2 linked regions of the Hahella chejuensis KCTC 2396 genome follow. The protein of the gene in region 2 interacts with the protein of the main gene of each other region in a pairwise test. Links are inferred from orthologs where the notes say so. Each region holds a gene or a part of one and is shown on either strand. Other genes may lie near its edges. The genes, in order: HCH_RS26430 and mrcB.

The links.
Region 1: the proteins of mrcB (region 2) and HCH_RS26430 interact in binary tests that used the Escherichia coli proteins (3 or more experiments, as listed by UniProt). The link is inferred for Hahella chejuensis KCTC 2396 from one-to-one orthologs.

What each region holds. Positions count from the first base shown.
Region 1 is NC_007645.1:6,008,644-6,013,463, reverse strand. Bases 1-2,999 are described here. They hold HCH_RS26430 (peptidoglycan D,D-transpeptidase FtsI family protein), read left to right. Parts: upstream 1-613; coding sequence 614-2,386; downstream 2,387-2,999. Other genes in these bases: HCH_RS26425 (UDP-N-acetylmuramoyl-L-alanyl-D-glutamate--2,6-diaminopimelate ligase), read left to right, coding at 2,388-2,999; ftsL (cell division protein FtsL), read left to right, coding at 222-617; rsmH (16S rRNA (cytosine(1402)-N(4))-methyltransferase RsmH), read left to right, coding at 1-222. Also shown: more of HCH_RS26425, read left to right, coding at 3,000-3,914; HCH_RS26420 (UDP-N-acetylmuramoyl-tripeptide--D-alanyl-D-alanine ligase), read left to right, coding at 3,948-4,820. UniProt on the Escherichia coli protein: Essential cell division protein that catalyzes cross-linking of the peptidoglycan cell wall at the division septum. Required for localization of FtsN.
Region 2 is NC_007645.1:6,380,768-6,392,987, forward strand. What follows is about bases 5,590-8,565. They hold mrcB (penicillin-binding protein 1B), read right to left. Parts: upstream 8,254-8,565; coding sequence 5,926-8,253; downstream 5,590-5,925. Other genes in these bases: HCH_RS28170 (tetratricopeptide repeat protein), read right to left, coding at 5,590-5,907; HCH_RS28180 (AAA family ATPase), read left to right, coding at 8,443-8,565. Also shown: HCH_RS28145 (DUF6776 family protein), read right to left, coding at 1-233; argC (N-acetyl-gamma-glutamyl-phosphate reductase), read right to left, coding at 401-1,432; HCH_RS28155 (chloride channel protein), read left to right, coding at 1,658-3,463; protoporphyrinogen oxidase HemJ, read left to right, coding at 3,503-3,925; hemL (glutamate-1-semialdehyde 2,1-aminomutase), read left to right, coding at 4,019-5,299; more of HCH_RS28170, read right to left, coding at 5,422-5,589; more of HCH_RS28180, read left to right, coding at 8,566-10,017; HCH_RS28185 (pentapeptide repeat-containing protein), read left to right, coding at 10,216-10,557; HCH_RS28190 (Crp/Fnr family transcriptional regulator), read left to right, coding at 10,573-11,364; HCH_RS28195 (Rieske (2Fe-2S) protein), read left to right, coding at 11,372-11,743; DNA/RNA nuclease SfsA, read right to left, coding at 11,729-12,220. UniProt on the Escherichia coli protein: Cell wall formation. Synthesis of cross-linked peptidoglycan from the lipid intermediates.

The sequences.
Region 1 (4,820 bases), 380 kb from region 2 along the record:
CGTCTGACGGTTATCAGCTTCCACTCTCTCGAAGACCGCATGGTTAAACAGTACATGCGGGATATTGTGCGAGGGCCCAAGACCCCGAAATGGCTGCCAGTGGTGGATGATGCGCCGCCAAAAGCAAAACTGGTAGGTAAGAAAATCCGCGCAGGCGAAACTGAAGTCGTGGCCAATGTACGGGCGCGTAGCGCCGTAATGCGTGTATTGGAGAAATGTTGATGATTTTGATTCGTTCTACAGGTCAGGCTACGCCGCTGACGACCAGACGCAGCAAAACGGTTCGTGAGCCGATTTTGCCCGTCGTACTGGAGTGGTGGGGTGAGACGTGCCGCCTTGCCGCAAGCATGATCAAGGGGCGGGCGCTGATTACATTGTCATTGTTGGTTGCTCTGGTGGTGTCCGGCGTCGCCACGGTGTATGCCGTGCATTTGAACCGGCAGCAGTTTATTGAGCTACAGACGCTGCAGCGGGATAAAGATCGCTACGAGCGTGAATGGACCCAGCTGTTGCTGGAAGAAAGCGCCTGGAGCGCTCACAGCCGAGTGGAGCAGATTGCCGACCAGCGCTTTGGCATGCATGTGCCTGACGCGACAAAGATTGAGATTGTGAGATGAAAACCAGCGACCGGCGGACAGCTCGGCGTGGCGCCATGGAGCAGGCCGAGAGCGGGCAGGCGGCCCCAGCGATGCTTTGGCGTTATTACGCTGTGGCTATCATGTTGGTCGCGTGTTTTATCGTGCTGGTCTGGCGCGTTATTGACTTGCAAGTAATTAATCACGAATTCCTGCGTTCGCAAGGCGACATGCGCACCGTTCGGGTTGAGCCGATTCAGGCGACCCGAGGCAAGATATTGGATCGCAACGGCGAGCCCTTAGCGGTCAGCGCGCCGGTCGTGACTTTGTGGGCGAACCCGCAAGAAGCGCAGGAGAATGATGAGGGCTGGCGTAAGCTGGCGGATTTGCTTGGCATGCAGTCTGACGAAATGGTGAAGAGACTGCGTCGTCATAAAGGCAAAGAGTTTATATACGTGCAGCGCCAGCTGTCGCCGGAAACCGGACGCTTGGCGATGGACCTGAAACTGCAGGGGCTGTACGCAAAACGCGAATTCAAACGCTATTACCCCGCTGGAGAAGTGGCGGCGCATATCGTGGGAATAACGGACATCGACGAAAAAGGCCAGGAAGGCGTTGAGCTGGCTTTTGATCAATATTTGCGCGGCGTTAATGGCAGCAAAAAGGTGCTGAAAGACCGCCGGGGGTATGTGATCAAGGATTTGAGCCTGCTGCAAGACGCGCAGTCCGGCGCCGATCTGCAACTCAGCATTGATTTGCGTCTGCAGTATATGGCGTATCGGGAGTTAAAGGCGGCGGTGGAGGCGCACAACGCAAAATCCGGATCGCTGGTGATATTGGATGTGAGGACCGGGGAGGTGTTGGCGATGGTGAATCAGCCCTCGTTCAACCCCAACAATAGGGACAGTATGAACCCCTCGGGGTTGCGAAATCGGGCTGTGACGGATTTGTTCGAGCCCGGGTCCACCGTCAAACCCTTGTCGATAGCCGCAGCGCTTAAGACAGGGAGTTTTACAACAGAAACCCGGATCAACACCAGTCCGGGTTTCCTGCGTTTGAATGGGCAGACTATTCGCGATGCTCGCGACTACGGCACGTTGGATCTGGTTTCTATCATTACCAAGTCCAGCAACGTCGGAACCAGCAAGGTGGCGTTGAAAATCGGCGGAGAAGCGGTTTTTGAAACTTTCTACCAGGCTGGCTTTGGACAGTCGTCTGGCATTGAGTTTCCAGGCGAAGCGGTAGGCGTGTTGCCGAACTTCACCAAGTGGCAGCCGATTCGTCTGGCGACGCTGTCATACGGTTACGGGCTGTCAGTCACTGCGCTGCAGCTGGCGCAGTCATACATGGCGATCGCCGCTGACGGCGTACGCAGGCCCGTAAGTTTGATCAGGGGAGGACAGCAAGGCGTTTCTCCACAACAGGTTATGTCGCCGGGCATTTCCAGACACATAAGAGAAATGCTGGAGACTGTGGTGTTAAAAGGCGGCACAGGAACTCGGGCTCACGTCGCCGAATATCGTGTGGCTGGAAAAACCGGCACCACTCACAAAGTTGGCGAGCATGGCTATGCGGATGACGCGTATAACGCGGTGTTTGCAGGTTTGGCTCCCGTAGAGAAGCCCAGACTGGCGATGGCGATCGTGATGAATGAGCCGCAAGGTTCAGAATATTACGGCGGAGAAGTTTCCGCGCCGGTTTTCGCCAGAGTGGTGGCTAATGCGTTGCGTCTGTTAAACGTGGCGCCGGATCGGGCTATCCCAATGGTTGCAGGAGCAAGCGGCTCCGATAGCAAAAGGAATGGAGGCTGATATGCCGGGTATCGCGCAGCAACGACTGGCGGAACTGTTGAAGGGAATTGCGGAGGTGCCGGCCGCTTTGGACTGTTGGCTATCTGATATTCAACAGGACAGCAGAAAAGTAACCAGCGGCGCTTTGTTTGTCGCGGCTGAGGGCGTCAGTTCAAATGGCGCTCAGTATGTAGAGGATGCGCTGGCCAGAGGCGCTCGCGCCGTACTGCTGCCGGGAACGCGCCAGCATGTGTATGAAAAGGGCGACGTGGTCTTTATTGAACTGGCCAATGTGCGACCGGTTGTTGGGATTATCGCGCACCGGTTTTTCGGTCAGGCGACGCATCGTATGAAAGTAGTGGGAGTCACCGGTACTAACGGTAAGTCATCCGTCACCCATTACGTCGCGCAAATGGCGGAAGGGCTGGGAATGTCCGCGGCGGTAGTAGGCACGCTTGGCTACGGTCGTCCAGACAGCCTGAAAGCGACTACGCATACCACGCCGGATGCAGTGTCTTTGCACAGGGTGCTGGCGGAGCTGCGCGATGAAGGCATTGAACTGGTGGCGATGGAAGTGTCCTCCCATGCGTTGGATCAGGACAGAGCGGCGGGGGTTAACTTCGATGTGGCGGTGTTGACCAACATCACCCGGGATCACTTGGATTATCACGGCACGCTTGAGGCGTACGCGGAGGCCAAGAAGCGGCTGTTCCTGTCGGATTCCGTGCGCTGGAAAGTGTTCAATCAGGACGACCCTTATGGTGCGCGCTGGGCGCAAGAGCTGCAAGGACCGAAAACGCTGACGTTCAGCATAGGAAAACAAGATCAGACCGCAGCGGATGTATGTGCGGAAGACATTCATTTTGACGCGGATGGAATGAGTTTTGCGCTTGATCTTGGCGCAACACGCGAACCTGCGCGATTGGCGTTGGTTGGCGAGTTTAATTTATCCAATGCATTGGCTGCATGTGCGGCCATGTCAGCGTTGAAGGTGGAGCCGCAGGCTGTGCGTCAGCAGCTGGCGCGATTAACGCCAGTGGCTGGACGTATGCAGCGGCTGCATGAAGACAAGGCGCCGACTGTCCTGGTGGATTACGCGCACACGCCGGACGCCTTGGAAGTTGCGTTGAAGGCGGCGCGCAGGCATTGCCCGGGACGTCTCTGGTGCGTGTTTGGCTGCGGCGGCGACCGCGATCCAGGCAAGCGACCTCTGATGGGCGCAGTTGCTGCGCAGTATGCGGACGAAGTGGTGCTGACTGATGACAACCCTCGCGGAGAAGATCCGGAGAGCATCGTTGCGCAGATTGTGAAAGGCGCGGAACAAGGCGCGCACTTTCAGGTGGTGCGTCCTCGAAATGACGCTATCCGCTTCGCCGTGGAGCATGCGGCCCAAGAGGATGTGATTTTACTGGCAGGCAAAGGACACGAGGATTATCAGGAGATTCAGGGGCGGCGTTTGCCGTTCTCGGACATAGCTATAGCCCGCGACTGTCTGGCTTCTGTGGTTGGCGCGCGAGGCGCGAGAAGTTCCGCCAACGGCGAAATTTGAAGACAAGAGATAGTGACGATGATCGGAGACTGGTTGACAGATGACATTGCGAAAGCGGTCGGCGGAGCGGCTGAGGGCGACAGCGTCGCTTTTACGCGCGTTACGACCGACTCCAGGGCGGATTGCTCCGGCGCTTTGTTTGTCGCACTGAAAGGCGACCGCTTCGATGGCCATGAGTACATAGACGCCGCCGTCTCTCAGGGCGCTGTCGCCGTAATGGCGCAAGCCAAAGCGAACGCGGACGTGGCGCAGATTATCGTGCCGGATAGTCTGGCGGGGTTGGGGCGACTGGGCGCGCTTAACCGGAGTCGCTTTAACGGTCCAGTGGCGGCTGTCACCGGTAGTGCGGGCAAGACCACAGTGAAGGAGCTGTTGGCTTCTATATTGTCGCAGCGTGGCGACGTATGTAAGACCCAGGGCAACTTTAACAATCACATCGGCGTGCCTTTGAGCCTGCTGCAGCTAACGGAAGAACACCGGAGCGCCGTGTTTGAGCTGGGCGCCAGTGCGGTGGGGGAAATCGCCTATACGGTGGCGCTTGCGCGTCCGCAGGTGGCGATTCTGAATAACGCCGCGGCGGTGCATGTTGAAGGGTTTGGCGATCTGGCGAGCATTGTGAAAGCCAAGGGCGAGATCGTCTGCGGCTTACCTGAAGATGGCGTGGCGGTGTTGAACAAAGATGACGCTAATTTCTCCGCATGGGTGGAAATGGCGGGCGCGCGCAAAGTCATCAGCTTTGGTTTGGATGACTCTGCGATGGTGAGAGCGCAAAACATACATCTTGAGCTGAACGGCTCCACGTTTCGGTTATCCGCGCCAGAAGGAGGCATTGATGCGACTCTGCCGTTGCCGGGCGCGCACAACGTTCGCAACGCTTTGGCTGCTGCGGCCGCCGCTCTGGCGTTG
Region 2 (12,220 bases):
GCCACCTGTTGCGCCAACTCAGTGGCGCGCCTCTCAGCTATGACCAACATCCGGTTGAGTTCTTGATTTTTAGAGCCAAGCTTTTCCTTTCTCAGGTCAGAGAAATACCACCCCATGGCGATGCCGCCGGTAATGCTTATAATTATGGCCAGCCATGCCAGAGCCCGTTTTTTAAGCGTTTCTCCCGGGCGGTAAGGTACGACGACCAGTTTTTCGTTTGCATTGGTAGACATTGACGATTGATACCGATTCTGAAGTGTCCATAACCTTACGCGCCATCTTAGTATTCTCTACTAACTCATTGTCGGCAAAGTTATTTTTTGTGAATTTAGGTAGCAAGCCAAACACTGTCACGCATTTGGCTTGAAATACGCCTCTTCAGTGGGCGCTCAGAGCAAGATCAAGGCAATGCGGCGATGAGATTCAATCCCGCCGTCTCCGGCAACCCCAGCATAATGTTCATATTTTGTACGGCCTGGCCCGCTGCGCCCTTCACTAGATTATCGATCACTGAGAGCACAATCACCACGTTAGATTCAGGTTGTCTATGCAACGAGATGCGACACAAGTTGGAGCCTCTTACTGAACGCGTCTCAGGCAGGCTTCCGAATGGCATCACATCGACAAAAGGTTCATTCTCATAAAACGACTCAAACAGCGCTTGCAGATCGTCACTATCCTGCTTCAGTTCCGCATACAAAGTGGCTTCTATGCCTCGTATCATAGGCACGAGGTGAGGCACGAACGTCAGACCGACCGGCGCTCCAGCCGCCAGGCTGAGCCCCTGTTTAATTTCCGGCAGATGACGATGCCCTGATGCGCCATAGGCTTTGAAGCTCTCGCTGACTTCACACAGTAAATTAGCAACTTTGCCTTGCCTACCAGCGCCGCTCACGCCGGATTTGGCGTCCGCGATCAGACGTTGCGTATCCACCAGCCCCTTGCTTAACAGAGGCAAGAAGCCCAACTGGACTGCAGTAGGATAACATCCTGGGTTAGCCACGAGCCGAGCGGATTTGATCGCCGTCCTGTTCATCTCCGGTAAGCCATAAACGGCTTCAGCCAGCGCTTCAGGCGCAGTGTGAGGCAACCCATACCAACGACTCCACAATTCCGCGTCACGGATGCGGAAATCCGCGCCCAAGTCCACCACCCGCGTTCCTTTGGCCAATAATTGCGGAACCATTTCCAAAGCGACGCCATGGGGGGTGGCGAAAAACACCAAGTCGCACTTTGACAGCGCTTCGACATCAGGAGCGCTAAAGCATAAGTCTGTGAAGCCGCGTAAATTGGGGAACATTTCCGCAACAGGAACGCCGGCGTCTCCTCGCGACGTTACTACCGCCACTTCCACTTCAGGATGAGCCAACAGTAACCTGATCAACTCAACGCCGGTATATCCAGTGCCGCCGACAATGCCAATTTTAACCACGAGCTTACTGACCTCCGCTAAATGCCGAACCAATTTTCCCCGCACAGCCGCAGCTGCGTCGGACAATACTCTAATAAATTCGCTATACTAGCAGCTTTCCAACACCCGCGCAGAGTCAGCTTTCCTGAATTGCGGGCGGCGCTATTACATTCCACCCTCTGGCTGTAGCCATGGCTGCATCACCTGCCGAGCAAACTCAGCAACAAGTTTGAATGGGAGAGGTTTGTGCTCAAACCAAACGGGAAGAAAACGCAAAAACAACAGGTTTCCGCGCTGGCTCTCAAACTGGACTTGCTCTTTCAGTCTTTTCGCCGCCGCGTCGCCAGCTATGAGGCGCTGCCGCAACTGGCGCTGTTGGGCTTTCTATCCGGGTTGGCCACCGGCGTAGTGATTCTGCTGTTTCGAGCAGCGATTGAACTTCCTCTCGGCTACCTTCTGCCTGGCGACAGCGCGGAGAACTTCGAACAATTAACGCCCCTAATGCAGTTCTGCCTGCCGATTGTCGGGGCGCTTATTCTCGCCCTATGGCTGATGCGCCTGGGCGTGCAACAGCGCAAAGTCGGCGTCACTCACGTCATGGAGCGACTGGGCTATCATCAGGGTTATATTTCCCTTCGCAGCGGACTACTGCAGTTTTTCTGCGGCGTCGCCACCTTGGCGACCGGGCAAAGCGCAGGCCGGGAAGGTCCAGCCGTGCACCTTGGCGCCACCAGTTCCAGTCTGTTGGGCCAGTGGATGGGGCTACCCAACAATAGTATCCGCATGCTGGTGGGTTGCGGCACCGCTGCAGCGGTGTCCGCCTCCTTCAACACGCCTATCGCCGGCGTCATCTTTGCGATGGAGGTGGTCATGCTGGAATACACCATCAATGGCTTTACGCCGATTATTCTGGCGGCAGTGACCGCCGCCGTCGTGTCTCAGCCTATCTATGGCAATGACCCGGCATTCATTGTTCCAAACTTCAGCCTGAACTCTCTTGTGGAACTGCCTTACATTGTCGCCGTCGCCATATTGATCGGCATGTGCTCGGCTCTGTTCGTCAAAATCATCAGTCAAACCATGGAAAAGGTGAAGACGCCTATTCTTTGCCGATTATTGGCGGCAGGGTTCTTGACCGGCTTGGCCGCATTGGCCTTGCCTCAGATCATGGGCATTGGTTACGACACTGTAAATGACGCTATCGCCGGCAATATCGGCTTTCTACTGCTTCTGGCTATCGCGCTGGCGAAGCTCTTAGTCACCGCTACTACCATTGGTTTGGGTATGCCTAGCGGGATTATAGGTCCCACCCTGTTCATCGGAGCCACTCTCGGGGGGGCGCTCGGCGTTCTGGCGAACATGCTAATGCCAACCCTTGCCTCGGAGCCAGGGTTTTACGCTGTGCTGGGCATGGGAGCGATGATGGGCTCCGTTCTACAAGCGCCTTTGGCCGCTATCATGGCGGTAATCGAGTTGACGCGAAATCCCAACGTCATTCTCCCTGCGATGCTGATCATCATCGTGTCCAGCTTGATCGCTTCCCACTACTTCCGGCAGCGCTCGGTGTTTCTAACCATCCTGCAATTACAGGGGTTGGATTATCGTGCGGAGCCGCTAACTCTGGCTCTGCGACGCGTAGCGGTCGGCGCCATTATGGAAAGAAGCATCAAACGCTCACAACAGAAATTAGTCTGGGGAGAGGCGAAAGAACTGCTGCGCACAGAGCCGCGCTGGATCATCATCGAGAGTGAGGGCGGCCCGCGCGCCATTCTGCCGGCTGCGGATTTGGCCCGCTATCTGACGGAAGAAGAAGGCAAGCCCGAGTTTAACGCCGGAGAAGCGTCCCTGGATTTGCTCAGTATCCCCGCCCAGCGACGAGACGTCGCGTCTCTGCATGTCCAGGCTACGCTGGAAGAGGCGCTGGACCGACTAAACGCGACCGGGGTAGAAGCCCTCTATGTCGAACGCACGACCGCCCCATTGATCAAACCCATTATAGGCGTGATCACTCGCGCGGACTTAGAGTCCTACTATCAATATAAAAGCAAATAAACATTTACTTATGCGATCAAGCAGAACAAGGAGCACAGCATGCTTTGGATAAAAGCCTTTCATATTATCGCCATGGTGTGCTGGTTCGCTGGCATTTTTTACCTGCCGCGCTTATTCGTCTATCACGCCATGAGCGAGGATGAAATCAGCAAGGAGCGCTTTAAAATCATGGAGCGCAAGCTCTACCGGGGCATCGCCACGCCATCCATGGTCATAACGGTAGCACTGGGTCTGTGGTTGTTATCATACAATTTCTCAGGTTATCTGGCCCAAGGTTGGATGCATGCAAAACTGACGATGGTCATCGCCCTGATCGGCTATCACTTTTACTGTGGTCATCTGTTAAAAGTATTCAAAGAAGACCGCAACCAACGCAGCCATGTCTTCTATCGCTGGCTCAATGAAGCCCCTGTGCTGGTGCTGGTCGGCGTAGTCATCATGGTGGTGGTGCGTCCTTTTTAAGCGCAGGATTTCCGGCATTTGCATTCCCCATCCGGAGTTCCCACAATGCGCAGAATAATTTGTCCTTTTTAAGCCATAGATACAGGAACAGGCATGACTATCTCAGAAGAACTTTTCAGCCGGGCCCAGCAACATATTCCCGGCGGCGTCAATTCGCCGGTGCGGGCGTTTCGCGGTGTCGGCGGAGCCCCGGTATTCTTCAGCAAAGGCGAAGGGGCGTATCTGTATGATGAGGACGGCAAGCGCTATATCGATTATGTCGGCTCCTGGGGCCCGATGATTCTGGGGCACGCCCATCCCGACGTGCGTCAGGCTCTGGAGCGCCAACTTGCCAACGGCCTGGGTTTCGGCGCCCCTACCCGCATTGAAATCGATATGGCGGAGAAAGTGTGCGAGCTGGTTCCCTCCATTGAAATGGTGCGAATGGTGAACTCCGGCACTGAAGCCACGATGAGCGCCATTCGTCTGGCGCGGGGGTTTACCGGAAGAGACAAAATCGTCAAATTCGAAGGCTGCTATCACGGCCATGCCGATTCGCTATTAGTGAAGGCGGGTTCCGGCGCACTGACTCTTGGCATTCCCGACTCACCAGGCGTTCCCGCCAGCGTGGCTGAGCACACTCTCACTTTGACTTACAACGATGCAATCATGGTCAGGGAGGTTTTCGCCCGCCACGGGGATGAAATCGCCGCGATTATCGTTGAGCCTGTCGCCGGCAATATGAATTGCATTCCACCTGAACCCGGCTTTCTGGAGACGTTGCGCGCCGTCTGTGACGAGCATGGCTCTCTGCTGATTTTCGATGAAGTCATGACCGGCTTCCGCGTTGCTCTGGGTGGAGCCCAGCAGGTTTATGGCGTCAAACCCGACCTGACCACGCTAGGCAAGGTCATCGGCGCAGGTCTGCCGGTCGGCGCATTTGGCGGCCGCCGCGACGTCATGTCGCATATAGCGCCACTGGGACCGGTTTATCAGGCTGGCACGCTGTCTGGCAACCCTCTGGCGATGGCCTGCGGCTTGACTATGTTGAACAAGATCAGCGAGCCGGGCTTTTACGACGCACTGGCCGCCAAAACTGAAGCCCTGGCGAAAGGATTGCAAGAACGCGCGCAAGCAGCGGGCGTCCCCCTGACCATTAATCAGGTTGGCGGCATGTTCGGCTTCTTTTTCAGTGAAGAAAAGAAAGTTTCCCGTTTTGAACAAGTCACCCGTTGTGACCTGGAGCGTTTCCGCAAGTTCTACCACGGCATGTTGGATAAGGGCGTGTACTTGGCGCCATCCGCTTATGAGGCGGGGTTTGTCAGCGCTGCGCACTCCGACGAGGACATCCAAGCGACGCTGGATGCCGCCTCCAGTCTGTTTGCTTCAATGTAATTCTTGCGCGGCGGAGAGATCCGCCGCTATTTTCGATTCAATCCAGATCAACCAGATCAACCAGATCAAAGGATAAACAGCTAGCGTTTACCCTTTCTTATTTACGCCAAACAAACGCCGGCTTATTTGCCTTGCGCCTGGCGCGCTTGATCCAGCGAATACATAGCGGATTCCTTGAAAGCTTTATCGTCTCCCGCCAGAGACAGCGCCTTCAGACACAATTGCTCAGACTTGGCGTAGCGCTGCTGATCATAGTGCAGGCGCGCCATCATCAGATAAACATCGCCCGCCTTCGGCGACATACGTTGCGCCCGCTCCACCATCAGCATCGCCTGATCATAGCGCCCTTCGCGAGCGGCGGCCTCGGCATTCGCCAACATCTGACGAGCCGCCGGCGTGGGCTCCACCCGGGAAATACGCACCGGAGGCGATACGGGCCGCCCCGTACGATCAGGTTGCTGCGGCGCAGCAGTTTCGGTTGCGGGCGTTGACGGCTGCGCCGTCTCTTGACCAGTCTCCGTCGTCGTATTGCTGCGATAGGGGTTCACCCCACATCCGGTCATCACCGCCAAGACTCCCAGCACACAAACTCTATTCAGCAGTCGCATAATTATTATTCCCCGGTATTAACCATCCCACCAGCTACGCAGCCAACGCTGCAGTGCATTATCTCGTCCGACGCAGACGGCCTCTTCGACAGGCGCGCTACCACGCTGGAAAGGCATGGCGACAGAACCGTCACACCCTTCGTCCGACTTTTTACCTGTGGCGCTATCCACCCACACCCATTCCACCGTCTCCGGCGTGGTGGGAATGAAGGACACTTGGGGCAGTCGTTGATACAGGTTCATCCAGACTTCCAAAGCGCCGGAGGCTCCTGTCAGGCGAGTCACGCTGTTATCGTCCTTACCCAGCCACACAGTCGTCTGGTATTGGCCATTAAAACCGACAAACCAACTGTCGCGGTAGTCATCGGTGGTGCCTGTTTTACCCGCTACAGAGTAGTCTTCCGGAAAGCGCTGATATACGCGTCGCCCTGTGCCTTCGCGCATGACGTCGAACATGGCGTATTGGAGCAAATAAGTCGCTGCGGGATCAACAACCTGATGAGTATCAAAGGGATATCTTGTCAACAACTCACCATCGGGTTTTGTCACTGCGCGAATTGCCCGTAAAGGCGTATCGAAACCGGTGGAAGCCAGGTTTTGATAGAGATGAGCGACCTGAAGCGGCGTCAGATTCAATGCTCCCAACAGCACCGACGGATAAGGCGCCGCATCCGTCTCCACGCCCAGCTTGCGCACCTGGTCCAATACCGCCGGTACGCCCAGCTCCAGCCCCAAGCGAACGTTGGCCAAGTTCAGGGAATGCGCCAGGGCGTGCTGCAAGGTCACCTCGCCGTGGGTTTGTTTGTCATAGTTTTGCGGAGACCACACATCGCCATTCTCAAACTTGATGGAAAACGCCTCGTCTTTAATCGGCGACGCCAATGTGTACTTGTCTTTCTCCTGCAAAGCCGTGAGCGCGATGACCGGCTTAATCAAAGAGCCAATCTGCCGCTTCGCCTCAAGCGCGCGGTTAAAGCCGGCGAATTGCGCATCTTTGCCGCCGACGAGCGCTACCACCTCTCCACTATCCAGCGCGGTGGTCACCAAAGCGCCTTGCAGCCCCTGGTTGGCCTTATTGCGCTCCAACCCTTTCACCGTTTTACTCAAGGCCGACTCAGCCTGGGTTTGAACCAGAGGATCAAGGGTAGTGAAGATCCGCAGCCCTTCTGACTGCAGATCCTCTTCACGATAGTCTTTATCCAACTGCTGACGGACCAGGTCCATAAAAGCGGGATACATGCTGTCGGAATAACGCGGCTGCGCCACCACACCCAAGGGGCGGTTCTTAAAGCCGACGCTTTGCTCATTAGAGATCACCCCGCCTTCCGCCATCATCTGCAGCACCAAATCGCGGCGCTTTTGCGCACGTTCAGGATGTTTACGCGGGTTGTAGTAAGAAGCGCCTTTAACAATTGCCACCAGAAGGGCGGATTTCTCCGGCGTCAAATCCTGTACCGGTACACCGAAGTAGAACTGACTGGCCATTCCGAAGCCGTGTATAGCTCGTGCGCCAGCCTGCCCCAGGAATATCTCATTACAATAGGCTTCCAGAATTTCATCTTTCTCGTAATGCCATTCCAGCAGCAAGGCCATAATAGCCTCGTTGAACTTGCGCCAGATGGTCTGGTCGCTGGACAAGTAAAAGTTTTTCACCAGCTGCTGCGTCAAGGTGCTGCCGCCCTGCACCACGCGCCCAGCGCGGATATTCACCCAGGTCGCCCGCATTATGGATAGAGGCGATACGCCGTAGTGGGAGTAGAAATTCTTATCCTCTACCGCCACCAGCGCCTTTTTCAGGCTATCTGGGACTTCCTTGAGGTTCACCAACAGGCGGTCTTCATGCTGGGCGGGATATATGCCGCCAATGAGCACGGGCTCAAGTCTGGCCCAGTTCGTATCCGTTCCGCCGGCGCTCACGCGGCTAATGCCCTGTCCATCGAAGTCCAGGCGGAACTTCTGTGCTTTCTGGTCCCCATCGGGATATTTGAACGAACGGCTGTACACTTCCAGTGCGCTGGAAGGCATGGAATAGGTTCCCGGCTGTCCAGGGCGATCCGTGCGCCGGTACCCCAGACTCTTCAATTCTTCCTCAACCTGCCCTCGGGTGTAGTTCTGACCAGGGAAGAACTCCATGGGACGCGCGAACACCTGGGCAGGTAGCTGCCAGCGTTTACCCTCAAACTTCTCTCTTACGGTCGCATCCAGATAAATGGTCCAAATCACCAGTAAGACGGAGAGAACCAAAGTCACTTTAAAAAGGATGGAAAGGATGCGTCTTTTTGGTGCGGTCTTTTTCTTGCCGGGCCGCTTATTTGCAGGCTTGCGGGCTGTTTTAGGTTTCGACATGGGAATGTAGATGGTTTAAGCTCTAGTCTGCTGGCGCGGCTGCCTTTTATTCTCGTTGAAACGCGTTGTTTCAGGATGTTAGATGTGCGCCAGATGATTGTTTTTCGGGCGGTCGCGGCGGTTATCATAACCAATTTCAGCAATCAGTGGCATGAAACCCTCGCAATATTAAATAAGAAGGAGCGACGCGTGAGCGAGAGCTTAATCAAAGCGCTGCAGGATCCGGCAGTCTATGGACATCCCGTCACACAGTTTCAACTCGTCGAAACACATATCTCCTGGGTCATCCTGACCGGGCCATACGCCTACAAAATCAAGAAACCCATGGATTTCGGCTTTCTTAATTTCACAGATCTGGAGCGCCGCCGCTTCTATTGCGAGGAAGAACTACGGCTCAATCGTCGCCTTGCTCCTGAGATTTACCTGGGGTTGGTCAGAATTACCGGCTCAGAGGCGAAACCCTCCATCGACGGCAATGGCGACGTAATCGAATATGCAGTCAAAATGAAGCAGTTCAACCCCAACGATCTGCTCAGCAAACTACCCAATGATTCAGATAAACTGCCCCGCTATCTGGACGCCCTCAGCCAGCAACTCGCAGATTTCCACATGCAAGAGTCCGCCGTCGCCGACAGCAGCAGTGAATTTGGCGATCCCGAACAAGTTTTTGCGCCAGTGCAACAAAACTTCGACCAAGTCCGCCCGATGTTGTCTGACGCGGCGGAATTGCGACAACTGGAATACATCGAAGGCTGGGCGCAAAGTACTTACGAGCGCCTGCGTCCATTTCTGCAGTCACGCAAAGACAAAGGCTTTGTGCGGGAATGTCACGGAGACGTGCATCTTGGCAACGTAACCTTGTTTGAAAACAGGGTCACTCTGTTCGACTGCATCGAGTTTAACGAAGACTTTCGCTGGACAGATGTTTACAACGACCTCGCCTTCCTGATGATGGATCTGGAAGATCGGGGCATGAAGCACCTCTCCTACCGGTTTCTGAATAAATATCTGGAAATTACCGGCGACTACGCCGGCGCTGAGTTACTGCCTTTCTATAAGTCATATCGCGCAATGGTGAGATGCAAAGTGGCGCTGTTTACCCTTGGCGCGCCGGGATTGAGCGAGGAGGCGAAGGCGGAGCAGGTGCGCAAATACCGTAAGTACCTGGAATTGGCGGAAAGCTATATGGATGTTCCCACACGCTTTTTACTCATTACCCATGGCGTTTCCGGCACAGGCAAGTCCACCATCACCTCCCGTTTGCTGGAGCGGTTGAGCGCCATTCGCCTACGTTCGGACGTCGAGCGTAAGCGCCTGTTCGGTTTTTCTCATCTCGACAGCACTGGCGCCTCCGGCAGTGACCAAGGCATCTATAACAAAGACGCCTCAATTAAAACCTACTCCCATCTCGCTGACACCGCCCGCGCCCTGTTGCACTGCGGGGCAGCAGTGATCATTGACGCCACTTTCCTCCGTTATGATCAACGTCAACAAATGGAAAAAGTCGCGGAAGAGGAAGGCGTTCCGTTCGCAGTAGTGGACTGCCGGGTGCCTCTGGATGAAATCGAGCGCCGTCTAAACCGTCGCAAGGAAAAGAACGACGACCCCGCTGAAGCCGGTGTGGAAGTCATGCACAAACAACTCACCCGGGATGAACCCTTCCAGGAAGACGAGCTGCCTCACGTGTTAGTGGTTGCTACCGATAGCTCAGAGGACATTCAGACTCTGACCGAAAAGTTAGTGCAACGTCTCGGCGCAGCTTAAGCTGCGCTGACTCAACCCATATCCATTGCTATTGCGTCGTTTTATCGTTCCGTTTTGTTACGGAAGACTACATGACTTGACTTAAACCTCTGTCTATACTGCGATTATGCGTCGTTATTGTCACGGCGCCCCGATTAGCGTTTACTCAGGGCGGCCTTATCCGCCAAGTCGCAGAATTCTTTCCGGAGGTGCAGGTCAATGGAACGGGTCAAGATAATAGATCACTCTCTTTATCAACTACTTCGTTCTGAAAAGGTCGATGAGTTCAATAAGCAGAAACAGTCCACCCCTGTTCCCAGCTTTGAACTCTGCGACTTTCGCGGCCTGGATTTGCGAGGCCTTGACGCATCGGGCCTGGATCTTAAAGGCGCGTACTTTCGAGGAGCGGATCTGCGCGGCATCGACTTCCGCAAAGCGGATCTGGAAGGAGCCAGCATCGCCAGCACCAAAATATCAGGCTGTTACTTTCCTGAAGAGCTGTCTCCAGACGAAATTGTTATGTCAGTCACCCATGGCACGCGCCTACGCTACCGTCGTTGAACCGGAACCGGACCTATGTTTTTACTTGGTGAACACGTGGCCTCCGTCGAAGGCCTGCTCGAATATGTAAACAGCTCCGCGCGCAGCCTGCAAAGATTGCTTCCTCCCAGCCCGAACAATATAGAACTCTACCCCGGCACAGATTTGTTCACGCGCATTCCCCGCGGCCACTTGTGCCTGGTGCGACGCGGGATGCTCTCGGCCGTCATGGACAACCGGGTCGCCTATATCCTTCAACCCGGAGATGTCGCTGGTATTGAAGGCGGCATTAAAGCGGCGACTGTCAGCTATGTGTGTGAAGACCCAGTAGAGCTGGATTGCTTTTCTCCCGTCGCTTTTCAGGAACTGATGAAAGAAAACCAGCAACTCTCTAACACATGGCAAAGCTATGTCGTCGGTCTGATGACCCTTTTCAGCCACTCCTACGGCGATATCAGTAAAGAACAACACCGCCCTCAGGCCGGGTTTACTCGCTACAAGCCGGGGGATGTCATCATTCGCCAGGGTGAAGAAGCAGACAACGTCTACACCATGATGAAGGGCGATGCGAAGGTCTTTATCGATGAACAGGAAGTCGGTGAAGTGCATGAAGGGGAAATTTTCGGCGCTATCGCCGCGCTGACCAACGCCCCTCGCAACGCCACCGTTGTGGCGGGAAATTCATGCACTGTCATGGCGGTGCCAAAAACCCAGTTCGTCAGCCTGATTCACGCTCACCCGGAGACCTGTTTCCATTTATTGGAAAATATGGCTCGGACCATCAACGATCTGAACCGCCGCCTGACTGGCGATTCCGCTGCGCTCTAGCTATTTCATGGCGTCACGAAAACTGCTGGGCGGCGTACCGGCGCGCGAGCTGGATCAGTTGGCGGACGGCGCCTGCCGCGGCTTCCAGTTAGCCGACAACAGTGTCTTTGTGGTTAAGCAACGCAACGCCTTGTTCGCCTACGTCAACAGCTGCCCGCATTTGGGCATAGAGCTGGAATGGATGCCGGACCAGTTTCTCGACCAAGCCCGGCAATTTATCCACTGCGCTACACACGGCGCGCTGTTTTTGATCCACTCTGGAGAGTGCATCAGCGGCCCGTGCCAGGGACAATCTCTTCAACGACTGGAAATGGAGCGCGCTGACGACGAATGGCGCTTCTATATCTGCCCTGTTGACGCAGATTTAGAACGCTTCTGAATCAAACGGCGTTACCTCTAATTTTTGAGTCAGTCTTATTTCCCCTGGCGTAATCTCCGATTTATACGCCAACACTTCCACGCCCGCCTCTATAGCTTCCGATAGCAAAGCCCCGTAACGAGCATCAATGTGAGTGGCGGGACTCACTACGGAAATACCGCTATGGTTGACGCAAAATACCAGTGCGGCCCGCTTTCCATTTCTCACCACAGACATCAGCTCCTCCAAATGCTTTTGACCGCGGGTACTCACGGCATCGGGAAAATATCCACGCCCATGCAAGCAAAGAGTGACGTTTTTCACTTCTACATAACAGTCGGGAAGCTCGGAGGAACCGGAAAGCATCCAATCAGCCCGGCTGTTCTGATCCCCGAACTTCACTTCAGCCTTCTTTAAAGGATATCCCTGCAATTCCTTGATCACGCCGGCGTCAACCGCCTCACCCACAAGTTGGTTCGGACGCGCCGTATTCACGCA